DNA from 2 places in the Peptoniphilus sp. HCN-40583 genome. Region 2 is predicted to be linked to the other one. Evidence: a T-box and tRNA genes for the amino acid it is inferred to sense, from the RefSeq annotation. Region 2 holds a T-box; the other holds one or more tRNA genes.
The links. A T-box is a leader RNA that pairs with one kind of tRNA and senses whether it is charged. The one in region 2 lies ahead of serS (serine--tRNA ligase), so its partner is inferred to be a tRNA-Ser.
Positions count from the first base shown of each region.

Region 1: it has a tRNA-Ser gene. The T-box ahead of serS (serine--tRNA ligase) is inferred to sense a tRNA for this amino acid. The anticodon was not compared.

Region 1 is NZ_JBBKBU010000006.1:53,971-61,667, forward strand. It holds gene WKT05_RS03300 (ABC transporter ATP-binding protein) at 1-1,431, shown strand, start outside; gene WKT05_RS03305 (MptD family putative ECF transporter S component) at 1,457-2,047, shown strand; gene WKT05_RS03310 (energy-coupling factor transporter transmembrane component T) at 2,047-2,775, shown strand; gene WKT05_RS03315 (ABC transporter ATP-binding protein) at 2,772-4,154, shown strand; RNA gene ffs (signal recognition particle sRNA large type) at 4,581-4,845, opposite strand; tRNA gene WKT05_RS03325 (tRNA-Ser) at 4,857-4,948, opposite strand; gene WKT05_RS03330 (biotin--[acetyl-CoA-carboxylase] ligase) at 5,019-5,969, opposite strand; gene WKT05_RS03335 (tRNA (cytidine(34)-2'-O)-methyltransferase) at 5,969-6,436, opposite strand; gene WKT05_RS03340 (helicase C-terminal domain-containing protein) at 6,439-7,697, opposite strand, start outside.
Region 2 is NZ_JBBKBU010000008.1:60,237-67,933, forward strand. It holds gene WKT05_RS03985 (copper amine oxidase N-terminal domain-containing protein) at 106-888, shown strand; gene WKT05_RS03990 (FeoA family protein) at 1,187-1,411, shown strand; gene WKT05_RS03995 (FeoA family protein) at 1,420-1,668, shown strand; gene feoB (ferrous iron transport protein B) at 1,665-3,770, shown strand; gene WKT05_RS04005 (FeoB-associated Cys-rich membrane protein) at 3,780-3,935, shown strand; gene WKT05_RS04010 (DUF362 domain-containing protein) at 4,164-4,331, shown strand; T-box leader at 4,435-4,597, shown strand; gene serS (serine--tRNA ligase) at 4,630-5,919, shown strand; gene WKT05_RS04020 (copper amine oxidase N-terminal domain-containing protein) at 5,976-7,109, opposite strand; gene WKT05_RS04025 (cation-translocating P-type ATPase) at 7,409-7,697, shown strand, end outside.

The sequences.
Region 1 (7,697 bases), on a different contig from region 2:
ATAAGAAAACTGCCGATAGGTTATATTTCAGGGAAAAGCTCAGCAGAGATATTAGATACATTAATGAATGATTTTTTCAAAGTTGAAACGGCAGTAACGCACCAACTACCTCAATTCTTCAGTGGTCTATGTGTAGCAGTTCTTTGCTCAATATTATTTTTGATCATTAATGTAAAAATGGGAATAGCAACACTTATAGGACTACCTATTTCTGTTCTACTTCTCACACTCATGCAAAACTTTCAGAAAAAAATCTATTTGAAAACAAAGAAAATGAGGATAAAAGAGGAAGAAGATACAAACGAATATTTGGATGCCATTAAGACTCTAAAAGCTTATAACAGCATAGATGATACATTAATAAAACTTGAAGAAGATATAGATAACTCAAAAGACGCAAATATTAAGAGTGAGAAAGGGGTTGGTTCATTAACTACTATAGCAAGTATGATTTTAAGAATAGGACTTCCTTTGATGAGTTTAGCCGGTTCCTATTTATTTATAAATGGATCTTTGGAAATTGATACATTTTTAATGTTCTTATTTGTAGGCACAAGAATTTTTGATTCCTTGGAGCTTGCACTTGTAAATTATACAGGTCTACAAATGGCATCAGTTTCAGGAGAGAGAATCATTAACCTATTTAACGCTGAACCCATGTCAGGAAATTGCGATGTAATCGAAAGCAACAAAATTGAAATCTGTGATGTTTCATTTTCTTATAAGGAAACTAAGGTTATCGATAATGTTTCATTAGACATTAATGAAAATGAATTAACTGCTTTTGTTGGTTACTCTGGCTCTGGAAAATCTACACTGATTAAATTAATTTCCAGATTTTATGATCCTAATGAAGGGACAATTAAAATTGGTGGAGTAGATTTGCTAACAGCCGACCCTGATAAATTAATGGATAAATTTTCTGTTGTGTTTCAAGATGTGTATCTTTTTAAAGACACAATTTATAACAACATAAAGTTTGGAAATGAAGATGCGAGTAAAGATGAAATCATGAATGCTGCAAAAATGGCAGGAGCTTATGACTTTATAGTCAATAAAGATGATGGATTTGACACTATGATTGGACAAGGAGGAGCGACTCTGTCTGGGGGTGAGAAACAAAGAATATCAATAGCGAGAGCAATATTAAAAAATGCCCCAATAATACTACTTGATGAGGCAACATCTTCGCTTGATCCTGAAAATGAACTTATTATACAAGAAGCAATATCAAATTTAATTAAGAATAAAACAGTTGTGGTTGTAGCCCATAAATTAAGAAGCGTAATGGGGGCTGATAAAATTGTTGTTTTAAACAAAGGAAAGGTAGAGGAAGTTGGGAAGCATGAAGAACTTATTAAAAATGAAGGACTATATAAAGACTTGTGGAATTATCAAGAAAAGTCTAAAGAATGGAAGATTGTACAGTAACAATCAATTTTAAAGGAGGAAACTTATGAAAACACAAAAGAAATCATCAAAAAATGCAGTTACAGCCGGTGTTTTAATTGCACTTTACTTTGTAACATATTTAGTAATTGGGGCAATATCTATGCCTGTCCCTGTTTTATTTTTACTAATGCCTATGCTTGTAGCACTACTTGCTGCACCAACCTATCATATGCTTCTTGCAAAGACAAAGTCAGCTACTGCTATTGTAATCGCAGGTATTTTACCAAGTATTTTATTAGTTGCAACAGGGCATATTCCAATTGCACCATTAGTGGCAGTGCCTGCCGGAATAATTGCTATGTTCATAGCAAAAGGTGGAAATTATGCAGACTTTAAGAAAAATACAATTAGTCATATGTTTTTTTCTCTAAACTTATTTGGAGGATTCTTACCAATTTGGGTTATGAGAGAAGCATTTTTTGAAAGTGTAATAAAAGGTGGCTTAGATCAAAGCTTTTGTAACACAGTAAGAGCATGGACACCAATATGGATGTTACCGGTTATGATCATAGGAACATTTATATTCTCTTTGATCGGTTCTTATTTTACAAAGAAAATACTAAATAAAAAGTTGGAATCCGCAGGAGTTTTATAATGGAAAATTCAAAGTTTGTTCTGGGGTCAAAATATGACCTCAGAACAAAACTTATCTTACTTATAGGTGCGAATATTTTAATTTTTATGGGATTCAGTTTGGTCTATCAAAGCCTTATTACATTATTTTTCCTTGCCATTATTATTAGTGAAGGTTATAGAAAATCTGCGATAAGGTATATTTTATTTTTTGTAATAAGTGTAGTATTGGAAAAAACTTTAGCCTATTTTAGTATGAATTTTCTTTTGAATTTAATTTTATTTATCTTGGCAATTGGAAGAAAATTTCTGCCATGTATTATCGTGGGTAAATGGATTTTAAATTCCACATCTGTTTCCGGTGCAGTGGCAACATTACAAAAATTAAAACTTTCAAAAGACTCGCTCATAATGATTTCTGTAATATTTCGATGTTTGCCTACCATTAAAGACGAATGGAGTCATATAAATATGGCGATGAAAACGCGAGGAATTAATTTCAACTTAATAAATTTAATAAGGAAACCAACATTAATTATGGAGTACTTTTTTGTACCCTTATTCGTAAGTGTGATAGAAATTGGGGATGAGCTCTCTCAATCAGCCATTATAAGGGGGCTTGATGCTCCTGTTCAAAAAACAAGTAGATACCTGATTAAGTTTAGAAAAAATGACATTGGTGTTCTAATTCTTATGATTTTAATTTTATCAATAGTAATATTTATGAAAGTGTCGGGGTGGGACTTATGATTGAAATTAGAGAATTAAGTTTTAAATACAAGGGAGGAGCTAATTACTCATTAAAAGACATTAATTTAATTGTAAAAAAAGGAGAATGCATTCTTCTATGTGGTAGAAGTGGTTGTGGAAAGTCGACTCTCTTAAAGCTTATGAATGGCATAATACCCGAGTTTTATGATGGGGACATTTCCGGCAGTGTTATGGTCAATGGTATGAATATATTTACCACACCAATTTATAAATTATCTAAGAGTGTAGGCACGGTTTTCCAAAATCCCAAAACACAATTTTATACAACCAATACAACCGATGAAATTGCTTTTGGTTTAGAAAATTACGGCATAGAAAGGGAAGTAATTAACAAAAGAATTGAAGAAGTTGAAAAAGAGCTTCATCTTGAAAACTTGATGAATAAAAATATATTCAGTCTTTCCGGAGGAGAAAAGCAGAAGATTGCTATAGCAAGCATTTACGCATTAAACCCAGAGATATTTATTCTTGATGAACCATCTTCAAGCTTAGACATAAAGTCAATGAAAGAACTATCGCTTACAATAAAAAAGCTTAAATCTTTAGGAAAAACTATTATTATTGCAGAACACAGGCTGTGGTATTTAATAGACATTGTTGATAGAGCAATATACTTAGAGGATGGAAAAATCATCAGAGAATATAGTATGGACGAAATTGAAAATCTAAGTGAAGATGAACGAATGAGAACGGGACTTAGGCATTCTGATTATAAAGCCATTGAAAGATTTGATGATTTTGAAACTTCAAATAAAGGGACTTTATTAGAGTTAAAAAATCTGATGTTCAAAAGAAGTACCAGAACAATTTTGTCCATTAAGGATCTTAAATTTAGCTATGGGAATATTATTGGGATTGTTGGAGAAAATGGAATTGGGAAGTCTACATTAGCAAAAATCATATGTGGCTTATACAAAGATAATAAAGGGAAAATTTTAAGAGATGGTGAGAATTTAAATATAAAAAGTAGGCTAAATGAGAGCCTGCTTATTATGCAGGAAGTGAACTATCAGTTATTCACAGACAGCGTTAAAGATGAAATAGTATTAACATCAAATATTAAAGATGATTATGTTTTAGATACTTGGCTAAAAGACATGGAGTTAAAAAACATTGGTGATAGAAATCCTCACACCTTGTCAGGAGGACAAAAACAGAGAGTGATTATTTTATCCGCTTTACTATCCGACAAGAAAATCCTATTTTTCGATGAGCCAACCAGTGGATTGGACTATAGAAATATGAAAATAGTAGCTAAAAACATAAAGAAAGTTAAGGAAAAAGACAAGCTGATTTTAATAATATCCCATGATGTTGAGTTTTTAGAGTCAGTCTGCGATAGGGTTGTAAAGTTTTAGAACAATAATGTACCTTTTCCGTGAGAAGGAGCACGTGTTTTTATCGCATCGGGCATCTTGAAGCAATTGCACCCCTTGAACGTGGAAGGAACTACAATGGGGCATAGCCGCTCGTGAATGGCACACATTATTATTGTTATAAAACGTTTTTTGAAGCACCGGTTACATCGACATCTTGGATTCCTAAAAGAATTGTTGTAATATTGTTTTGCGCTTGTTTGACCCCCTTTATTAATTTGTGGTGAGAAATTGGGAAAACAAGTGCTATCTTTTTGCACAAAAATATCCATTGAGGAGGTTACTCCCCAACGGATATTATAGAGCCAACAAAAACGGCCCCTTCTGCGTGAAAGCGGAAGGGGCTTTTTGTGTGGGAATTTTTTGCAAAGAAAAAGCGGTTCCGAAGAACCGCAATTTTATATGTAGCCATGCACCCGACTTTGCACAAGTCTTCCACGCGTTACCGAGAGAGTTAACTCAGCGTAGGCGAATCTACGTCACATAAGCGGACTTCCTTAGTGCTGCTTCCGTCAAGACCTGACACGGTTCGAAAGGGCTTATTGCGTAGGACCCACACATCAACATCACTTTTCTCGGGCAGGCCGCAAAAGAAATGCGCTGGATCGGGAATTCAATCTTGTTGTAGCGGATTACAAGTTACAGGGCGCCGCTAATTCCCCATCTAGCATGGCAAACTTTTCCTGGCGGAGAGAGGGGGATTCGAACCCCCGATACGCTATTAACGTATACCCGCTTTCCAGGCGAGCGCCTTAAACCAACTCAACCATCTCTCCATTGGATTACAGTATATGATTATAAGGTGGAATTGGTTTGTTGTCAAGGGAAAGTTCAAAATTTGCAAACCTACCAATCGCTTTCGATGGAAATGGCCCCGGCAGACAGGCGAAGGGTGCGGCCTTCAACGGCGACGAGAAGGGCGCCGTCGTCGTCGATGGCTTCGGCCACGCCGGTGTATTCGATGTCGCCTTTGGCGAAGCGAATGGTTTTTCCGATGGTAAGGTTGTACTTGCGGTAGGCGTTCAGGATTTCATCGATGGGCCGCTGAATCCAAGTATGCAGAGCGTTGACGATATCCGCAGCCAATTGGTTTCTGGATATTGCGGCCCCAAGGGAGCCGGCGGTAGGGAGGGATTGTTTTTCGAATAGGCCTTCCGGCGTGGTAATGTTAATGCCCAGGCCGATGACGTAGCGGGCTTTGCCGCCGGAAAAATTCGCCTCTGTCAGGATGCCGGCAATTTTTTTGTGATTGCAGTACAGGTCGTTGACCCATTTAATCTTTATATCTTCGTCGGTTTGCGCCATTAAGGCTTCTTTTAGGGCTACGGCTGCGGTTATGGTAAGCAGTGCGGGATCGGATACGTCGCCCTCGTGAATAATTGTCGAGAGGTAAAGGCCCATGCCGTAGGGGGAGAGGAAGGATTTGCCTACGCGGCCCTTGCCCGCCGTCTGCTCTTCCGCCGCCATAAAGGAAAAAGAGGGAAGGGGTGCGTGTGCGTCTTCTCTGAAGATCGCGTCGTTGGTGGAGTCCACCCTGTTTTTCACCAAGACGGCCACGTCTTTTAACTCGCTTTTCAAGTGTTTTTTAATGATCGCCGCATCCAGTGCTTCGTGGTTTTCGAATAAGCGGTAGCCACGATTGGTGACGGCGTCGATGCGGTAGCCGTCTTGCCTCAGGGCTTTTATGGCCTGCCACACGGCGGCGCGGCTGATGTTTAATTTTCCGGCCATGTCTTCGCCGGAGAGATAATCGTCGGCCTCTTTCAGGGCTTGCAGAATATAATCTTTATTTTTCATCAGGACATCCCCGGGTAATCCAATTGGCGCAAAGCTTCAAAGAGAATAATGTTCACGGACACGGATAGATTTAAGCTGCGGCCGAAATCCTTCAGCATGGGAATGCGAATGGCCGTCTCGTCGTGGGCCTTTAATAACGGCTCGGGCAGGCCCTTGGTTTCTTTGCCGAAGACCAAAAAATCGCCGTCTTGAAATTCAATGTCGCTGTAACGCTTATGGGCTTTGGTGGAGGCAAAGAAGAAGCGGTGGTCTTTGTATTCTTCCATGACCTCTTCGATGCTGTCGTGGTAGCGGATGTCCACGAGATCCCAATAGTCCAGGCCGCAGCGTTTTAAATGCTTGTCGTCGACGGAAAAGCCCAGGGGCCGAACCAAATGCAGCACGCTTTTCGTCAGACCGCAGCTTCTGGCAATGGCGCCGGTGTTGTGGGGAATTTCAGGTTCAACTAAACAGATGTGCAATGTCATATTTACCTCCAAAATGCGTTTATCTTTTCTATCATATCATCCACTGAATCGACGGTTTCAATCCGCCAATGGGCGGGAAGCAGGTTGCGAATGTCGGGGCGCAGGTAGCGGTCGTCTAAAAGAAGAAGTTGGCCTCGATCGCTATGGGAGCGAATGATGCGCCCGGCGGCCTGCACCACTTTCGTGAGCCCGGGATAGGTGTAGGCATAGGCGTAGCCGTCTTTTCCCAGCTGATTGAAGCGGTTTTTAATGAGCTCCCGCTCCCGAGAGAGGCCGGGCAGAGACAAGGTGAGGATGCTCACGCCCATGAGGGCTTCGCCGGAGAGGTCCACCCCTTCGGAAAAAGCGCCGCCCATGACGCTGTAGCCGTGAACCGGGCGTTCGTTTCTGAACCTTGCGATGTAATCGGCCCGCGCCTTTTCCGTCATGGCCCGCGCCTGATCGTGGCCGCTTTCCTCCCAAGCTTGGCAGGCGGAATAGACCTGATTTTTGTAGGCGTAGGAGGGAAAGAAGTGGATGAAATTGCCTTCTCGCGTCGTGGAAAAGGCCTGTAAGTAGCGACTGATCTCTGAAAGGGTGCGTTCGCGATCCTTGTACCTGGTGGATAAATGGGGCGGATGCAAAATCAAGAGATGAGCGGGATCGAAGGGGCTGTCCAAGACCATGGTTTTTCGTGCTTCTCCCGCACCTAAGCAGTGGCCGTGGTAGTCCATGGGGGAAAGGGTGGCGGAAAAATACACCGCCGATTGAAACAACTCTCGCCGGGCGGAGAGCACCTGCGACGGATCCAAGCACAAAAGTTGCAGCTTGTTTTTCTCCGGCACGAAGAAAGTAAAGCGGGTTTCATCGTAATAAAGGTTTAAATTCTGCCAATCCAAGAGGCGGAAGTAGAGTTCGAGAAAATCCTCATCCGGCTCCTTTTTCAGTCGGGCAAGAAAGCTCGCCGCCTCGTCAATGAAATCCTCCACGGCTTCTGAAAAGTCATCGTCTAAGCCATCGTAGGTCCTGTCTTCCGCGGAAGACACGGTACGAATCTTGTCCGCCAAATCGTCGGCAAGGGCTTCGATTTTTTTCGTCGGGTAGTCCACGGCCTCCAGCTCCTCTACGGAGAGGCTGTCGGAGTACATATCTCGGCCCCGATCGATTAAATTATGGGCCTCGTCCACGAGGAGACAGGTGGCTTTCAAGCGGTCCCGATCTTCCATGAGGCGCTCCAAATAGCTTTTCGGGTGAAAGACGTAATTGTAGTCGCCGATTAAAA
Region 2 (7,697 bases):
AAGAATATACTATATACTAAAATTTAGATAGTAAAGGGTCAGCGTTAAGGGCGACGCCGGATCATTTTTGTAATGTAGCTTTAAATTAAAAAAGGAGGAGATTTTATGGCAAAGAAAAGAAAAATCACTTTAGTTATGATCTTGTGTTTGATGCTCGCACCTTTTTCATCCCATGCGCAGGGACCGAAGGCGATTACCGTGTACATTAACGGGATTAATCAAAATGCGAGTCAGTACGGTGTTGAAGAAATGGCTCCGGTTCGGAAGGGGCGAACCTTTTTACCTCTCGAGCAGTTGGAGCAATCTCTTTCCTATTCTGTAACGGTGGATTCGGACAAACAATCTGTCCTAATCAAAAAAGATGGGATTCAGGTAGCCATGACACTTGGCGACAAGAACTATCGAGTGCAAAAAGAAACAAAAACCATGGATGTCGCACCTTTCTCTGAAAAGGACAAAATCTATGTCCCTGCGCGTTTTGTGCAAGAGGCTTTCGGGGCAAAAGTTGAATGGGACGGCAAGAACCGCGTCGTCATCATTGCCGGAAATAGGGGAGAAGAGGAGTCGAAGAATTCCTATACCGAACTGAGCAACGTGGGTTTGAAAGCGATCGTACCAGAAGAATTTGAGATGGTGGATTTCCACGGACAGTACATTGTTTCTTGGAAGGAATTTATGGGTCAGTATTCAGAGACACCGGCGACGTTGTTTACGATAAAATTGATTTCGCAGCCGTCGGAGAATGTCGGCGACCGACTATTGGATTATCGAAATGGAAACTATGTATTTGCCGAGTTTGCAAAAGACAGACAATATAGCCGGGCCATCGATGAAGCCATCGAAGACATGTTAGAAAGTGTAAGGTCCATAGAAGGAAAAAATAATTAAATTTAGGAGTCCGGCAGATGCCGGGCTTCTTTCGTTTTAAAATGATAAGTGAAAAAAGAGGGATGAAATCGATAACGGACAGAGGCACCAGTATAGAAAAGGGAGGAGAAAAGATTCTGCAGTGAAAAACACTTTTTTGGTGGATTTAGCGGTAAAATAGAATAAGAATCTTTCTTATTCTCTTGAAAGGGACATAGTCGAATGGTATAATCTTTGTTATGGAATAAATTTTCATTGGAAGGCAAGTGTCTTTTTCTTTTGGCTCTTGACTGATAACCGTTATTGTAAGGAGATGCATATGAATTTAATCGTTGCGCCGAAAAACGTGGATCTGAAGGTGCTAAGGGTGCGGGATCAAAAATTGGACAAGAGCCAAATTACCCACTTGCAAAACCTGGGGTTTGTGGAAGGTGCCAATTGTCGTGTTGTATCTGAGGTTCAGGGGTCGCTGATCGTCATCATCAAAGGCGTACGCGTCGGCTTGGGCAAAGATTTGGCTGAATGTATTCGTATCACAGTGTGAGGTGTAGCATGAACTTGAATCAAGCGTCGGTAGACAAGTACTACGTGGTGAAAAAGATCAATGGGCAAGGCCCATTGAAGCGCCGCATTATGGACATGGGCATTACGAAGAACACCGTGTTGTTCGTAAGAAAATTTGCTCCCTTGGGGGACCCCATTCAATTAACCGTGCGCGGTTATGAATTGAGCCTTAGAAAGGCCGATGCGGAGCTTGTGGAAGTTGAAGAAGCTCAAGGGCCGAAGGAGGAAGAGGCGTGAAAATTGCATTAGCGGGCAACCCGAATAGCGGGAAAACGACCCTATTTAATGCCTTGACCGGTTCCCACCAATTTGTCGGGAACTGGCCGGGGGTAACCGTCGAAAAGAAAGAAGGACAGTACAAAAAGGATACAAGCATTACCATTACTGACCTTCCCGGTATTTACAGTTTAAGCCCTTACACACTTGAAGAAGTGGTAAGTCGGAAATATTTATTAAACGAAAAACCGGAAGTAATCATCAACATCATCGACGGCGTGAACTTAGAGCGTAACCTCTACTTAACCACCCAATTATTGGATCTGGGCATTCCCGTCGTCGTCGCCGTAAACCGCATGGACGTCGTTCGCAACAAAGGCGATGTCATCGATCGTTCGGGTCTTGAAAAAGCACTGGGCGCACCGGTTGTTGAAATTTCCGCATTAAAGAAGGAAAATCTCGACGGCTTAATGGAAATGGCGAAAAAAGTCCAAGCCACAGCCGCTGAAAATCACGTTTACTACGATGAGCATTTGGAAGATGCGGCGAAAGCCATTTACGACATCGCTCCTTCCATAGCAGCCATGGAGTCTAAGCGCTTCTATGCATTAAAACTCATCGAAGGCGATCAAAAGCTCGGGCTGAATCTGAGCGCCGATGAAGAAAAGAAGATTGCCGGCGTCATTTCGGAGTTGGAAGACTATTACGAAGACGACGGCGAAGGCATTATGACGGAAATGCGCTACAATGCCATTGCAGGCATTGTCGAAGGCAATTATAAACAAGGCAAGCGCGGCATGAGCACCAGCGACAGAATCGACGCCGTGGTCACCAACCGTGTCCTGGCCCTGCCTATCTTCGTCATCATCATGACCGGCATCTACTACATCAGTGCCAAGCTCGTCGGCGGCCCCGTTACCGACTGGGTCAACGACACCTTGCTGGGCACCTACGTCGCCGATGCCATCAACAATGTCGTCTCGTCAATGAATACGGCACCGTGGCTTGAATCCCTCGTTATGGACGGGATCGTTGCCGGGGTCAGCGCCGTCTTAGGCTTCTTGCCCTTGATCGCAACCCTGTATTTCTTCCTCGCCATTATGGAAGATGTGGGTTACATGTCCCGTATCGCATTTATCTTAGACAGAATCTTTAGAAAATTCGGCCTCTCCGGCAAGAGCTTTATCCCGATTCTTATCGGTACCGGCTGCTCCGTTCCCGGGATCATGGCCACTCGTACCATCGAAAACGAAAACGACCGCCGCATGACCGTCGTCGTCACAAGCTTCATGCCTTGCGGGGCGAAAGTGAACCTTATCGGCCTCTTCGTCGCCTCTTTCGGCTTCTGGTACTTCTTGCCCATCGCTTACTTCTCCGGCATCATCGCCGTTATTATTGCGGGCTTAATGCTGAAGAAAACCTCGATCTTCCAAGGCGATCCGGCACCCTTCGTTATGGAACTTCCGGAATACCACATTCCCTCGGCAGAAAATGTATTTAAGAGCGTATGGAGCCGCTGCAAAGCCTTCGTGAAAAAGGCCGGGACCATCATTCTCGTGGCCAGCATCGTCATCTGGTTCTTGCAAAACATCTCCGTCCACGGCGAATTCGTAGAATTTGCGGAAAACCAAGACAGCATTCTCGCTGCACTTGGTAAAATCATTGCCCCCATCTTCATTCCCTTGGGCTTCGGCACATGGCAAGCCACCGTGGCCAGCATCACCGGCCTCGTGGCCAAAGAAGCTGTTGTTTCCACCTACGGCATCATCAACGGTGTCGCCGAAGGTGCCAACTTAAACGCCTTCGTCGCCACCCAATTTACCTTCCTCGGCGCATTGGCATTTATGCTCTTTAACCAATTAAACGTTCCTTGCTTCGCCGCCACCGGCGCCATTCGCGAGGAAATGCAATCGAAATTCTGGACCCTGTTCGCCCTGGCTTTTCAAACGGGCTTCGCTTATGCCATCGCCCTCATCGTCTTCCAAATCGGACAACTGATCACCGGCGGTTCCTTCACTGTATGGACCGGCGTGGCCTTTGTCCTTCTGGCAGTCATGATTTGGGCCATCGTAAGAAAACCCAAAGTCAAGGACGTACCCATCGGTCGAGAACAATTAAACTAAGGAGGAACTATGGGTACGATTATTGTACTGGCTGTCGTCTGCTTGGCCATCTTCGGCGCTGTCCGCTCCATGCGAAAATCCCATGAAGAAGGCGGATGCTGCGGCTGCTCCCACTGCGGGACGGCAAGCTGTGACCACGAAGACGATCACAGCCACAGCCACTAATAGTAAATGATAAAGAGGATGCTTCGGCATCCTTTTTTATTGCAACGTGACTGCAAAATTCAAACTGATTTACTATGATATGTGAAAAATCGTCGGAAAAGATTGTATTTTTTTCAATTAGCCCTTGAAATCCTCGGTGGTAATGATATAATGACTTCAGAAAGAAAACATAATGTGTTTAGGTACAAGCACGCTGCACATACCTAACAGAATCTAGGAGGTAAAATTATGGCACATAAAATTACTGACGCTTGCATCGCTTGTGGCGCTTGCAAACCCGAATGTCCCGTAGACTGCATTTCTGAAGGCGGCATTTTCTCCATCGACGAAAATGCTTGCATCGACTGCGGTTCCTGCGCAGCTGTATGCCCCACCGGCGCTGCACAACCCGAATAAAATCGGACACAAAAAAGGCGTTCTCCGCAAGGACGTCTTTTTTTAATTGAAAAAATTGTTGCCTACCTTTTTTACCACAGCTGTGGTATACTACCATCAACGATATAAGGCGACGATGAGGAGCAGTAAAAGATGTAACCCGAAAGAGAGCCTGCGGTTGGTGCGAGCAGGCGGGAGCAATCTTTGAATCCGCCTTTGAGCCTGACAATGAAGTGAACCGGAAACGGTTAATTTGGGTGGCAACGCGGGTCCGTCTCGTCCCATGGGGGATGAGGCGGCTTTTTTTATGGAGGTAATTATGTTAGACATTCGAATGATTCGTGAAAACCCCGAACTGGTAAAAGAAAACATCAAAAAGAAATTCCAAGAAGACAAACTTCCCCTCGTCGACGAAGTGCTGGAACTGGATGTGGCCAATCGTGCGGCAAAAACCGAAGGCGACGAGCTGCGCGCCAAGCGCAACGCCCTGTCGAAATCCATCGGCGGCTTAATGAAAGACGGCAAAAAAGACGAAGCGGAAAAAGTAAAGGCCGAAGTGAAAGCCATTAACGACCGCATCGAAGAATTGGAGCTGGAAGAAGGCAAAAAATCCGAACGCATTCGCGAAATTATGCTGGTCATTCCCCAAATTATCGACGACACCGTGCCCATCGGAAAAGACGACACGGAAAACGTGGAATTGGAACGCTTCGGCGAACCGGTGGTGCCCGACTATGAAGTGCCCTACCACGTGGACATTATGGAATCCGTGGCCGGCATCGACCTGGACAGCTCGAGAAAAACCTCGGGCAGCGGCTTCTACTACCTGCGCGGCGACATCGCCCGTTTGCACTCCGCCATTTTGTCCTACGCCCGTGATTTCATGATCGACAAAGGCTACATCTACCACATTCCGCCCTTTATGATTCGCGGCGACGTAGTCAGCGGCGTCATGAGCTTTGCCGAAATGGAAAACATGATGTATAAAATCGAAGGGGAAGACCTGTACCTTATCGGCACCAGCGAACACTCCATGATCGGTAAATACATCGACTCCATTACGGAAGAAGCCACCTTGCCCCACAAGCTCACCAGCTATTCCCCCTGCTTCAGAAAAGAGGTGGGCGCCCACGGCATCGAAGAGCGCGGCGTCTACCGGATTCACCAATTCGAAAAGCAAGAAATGATCATCATCTGCAAGCCGGAAGAAAGCAAAGACTTCTACAACGAGCTCTGGCAAAACACCGTGGAATTTTTCCGCACCATGGACATCCCCGTGCGCACCTTGGAATGCTGCTCCGGCGACTTGGCGGATCTGAAGGTCAAGAGCTGCGACGTAGAAGCCTGGTCTCCCCGTCAACAAAAATACTTCGAAGTGGGCAGCTGCTCCAATTTAGGCGACGCCCAAGCTCGCCGCTTAAACATCCGCATCCGCGGCGAAGACGGCAAACTTTATTTGGCCCACACCCTGAACAACACCGTCGTCGCACCGCCGAGAATGCTCATCGCCTTCTTGGAAAACCACTACCAAGAAGACGGATCCATCTTTATTCCGGGAGTCCTCCGTCCCTACATGGGCTTCAAGGAAAAAATCGAAGTTTTGAAATAATAAAAGAGACGCCATCGTAAAGGTGGCGCCTCTTTTTGGTGGGGATAAAAATATCCTTACTCTCCTATGAATAAGATGACCGAATGGGTTTTAGGTCTTAGCTGGAAGAGATTCATATGGAAAAGGGTGGATTCATCTTTCGGTTTTTTATAAGAGGTACTTTCCATGTACTTATTAAATTCTTCAGGCGTTTTATTCATGGGCATGATGCGGTAATGGTAGTCAATATATTCAAGTCTGTTAACAGTAGATGTTTTTGTATCATAAATGGGTTCTTGATCGGGATCGAAGGAGTCAGTGTCGAATCGGTAAACAATGTTATACTTCGTATTTACGCGATCTTCGTTAAAGTAGACGTCGCTATCTTCTTCTTTAAAATCACCGGCCCAATGAAGACCTGTTACCAGCTCTCGTAGAGGAATGTAATAATCGCCATCGACGGTAAGGCTGCTGTTAACATATTCCATACTTGTGCTTTGATCCAAATACATGCCATCACATTGGATTCCGCGGCCATGGAAGATAACTTCACGCCCCGTTGCAGGTTCCGTTACAAGAACGCCGATTTCGGGTGGGTTATCTCCGCCCCAAATGTAATTATTACGATCGATGCTATAGACCCAGCCCATTTCTTTCGAAAAATCTTTGACTGATATCATGCGGCGATCGCCTATTTGAAAAGAGTGAACTTTAAACTCTTTTCCCTCGTAATGGATCGATAGAAGTTTATGGTCACGAGGCGGATAGTAGATCTTGCCGATAACCACTGTAGAATTGGCATCGTCCCAGCTGACGATTTCACCAAAAGCTTCGGATATAAAGCGAATGGGAACAAGCGTGCGCCCATTCACAATTTTTGCAGGGACATCCAATGTAATATGTCTGGTCATGCCGTTTTCTTTCATGGTGACTCGGCGTTGATTAATTTGTAAATCAATGGTTGCTTTGGTGCCTCTGGTGGTACTTCTTTGAATAACCACTTTTCGTGTTGAGGGAACCCAATTAACTTCTGCGTCTAAGCTTTCGGAAATAAGACGTAATGGAACGAGAACGCGGTCATTTTCGATTGTCGGCGCCACATCACCGTAAAGATAATCGCCCAACGTAAATATCTTAATATTTCTTTGTGCGAAGCTTTGTGAGGGAAAGAAAAGTGTTAAAACCAGAAGCAAAAGAGACCATTTTTTCATTTGATCAAATCCTTTCTAAAATTTTTTCAACTTACTTTTATTATATTATTCCTCGTCAGGAATTGCACGATAATTCCGATGCTATTAAGGGATGACGGCAGCTCGTGAATCCTCGTTTATTTCTCCTGTTTTCATTGACCTTACCCGCCTCTCTTTGGTATACTACTTGTCGAAACAAAGGGGAGTAACGATTATTCTTGGTCGTCAATCCGGCTAACGCCCGGCCAAGGATCCTATACAGGCTGTGAGACTTTTGTCCGTGGGACAGGAGTCTTTTTTTATAACACAAGGAGGTTTACATGGATTGGTACAAAATGAGTGCCCGGGAAGTGCTCGACGAACTATCGGCCGACGACAAGACGGGGCTTGCCCCGGAAGATGCCGAAAAGCGTTTAGACAAGTACGGGAGAAATGAATTGCAGGAAGAGGAAGGCAAGTCTTTCGCCAAAAAATTGGCGGAGCAATTCCTCGACCCCATGATTATTATTCTTTTAATCGCCGCGATTATCTCAGGCGCCGTGGGCGAGATGGTGGATTCCGTGATTATTCTCGCCATCGTCATCGTGAACGCCGTCTTGAGCATCGTGC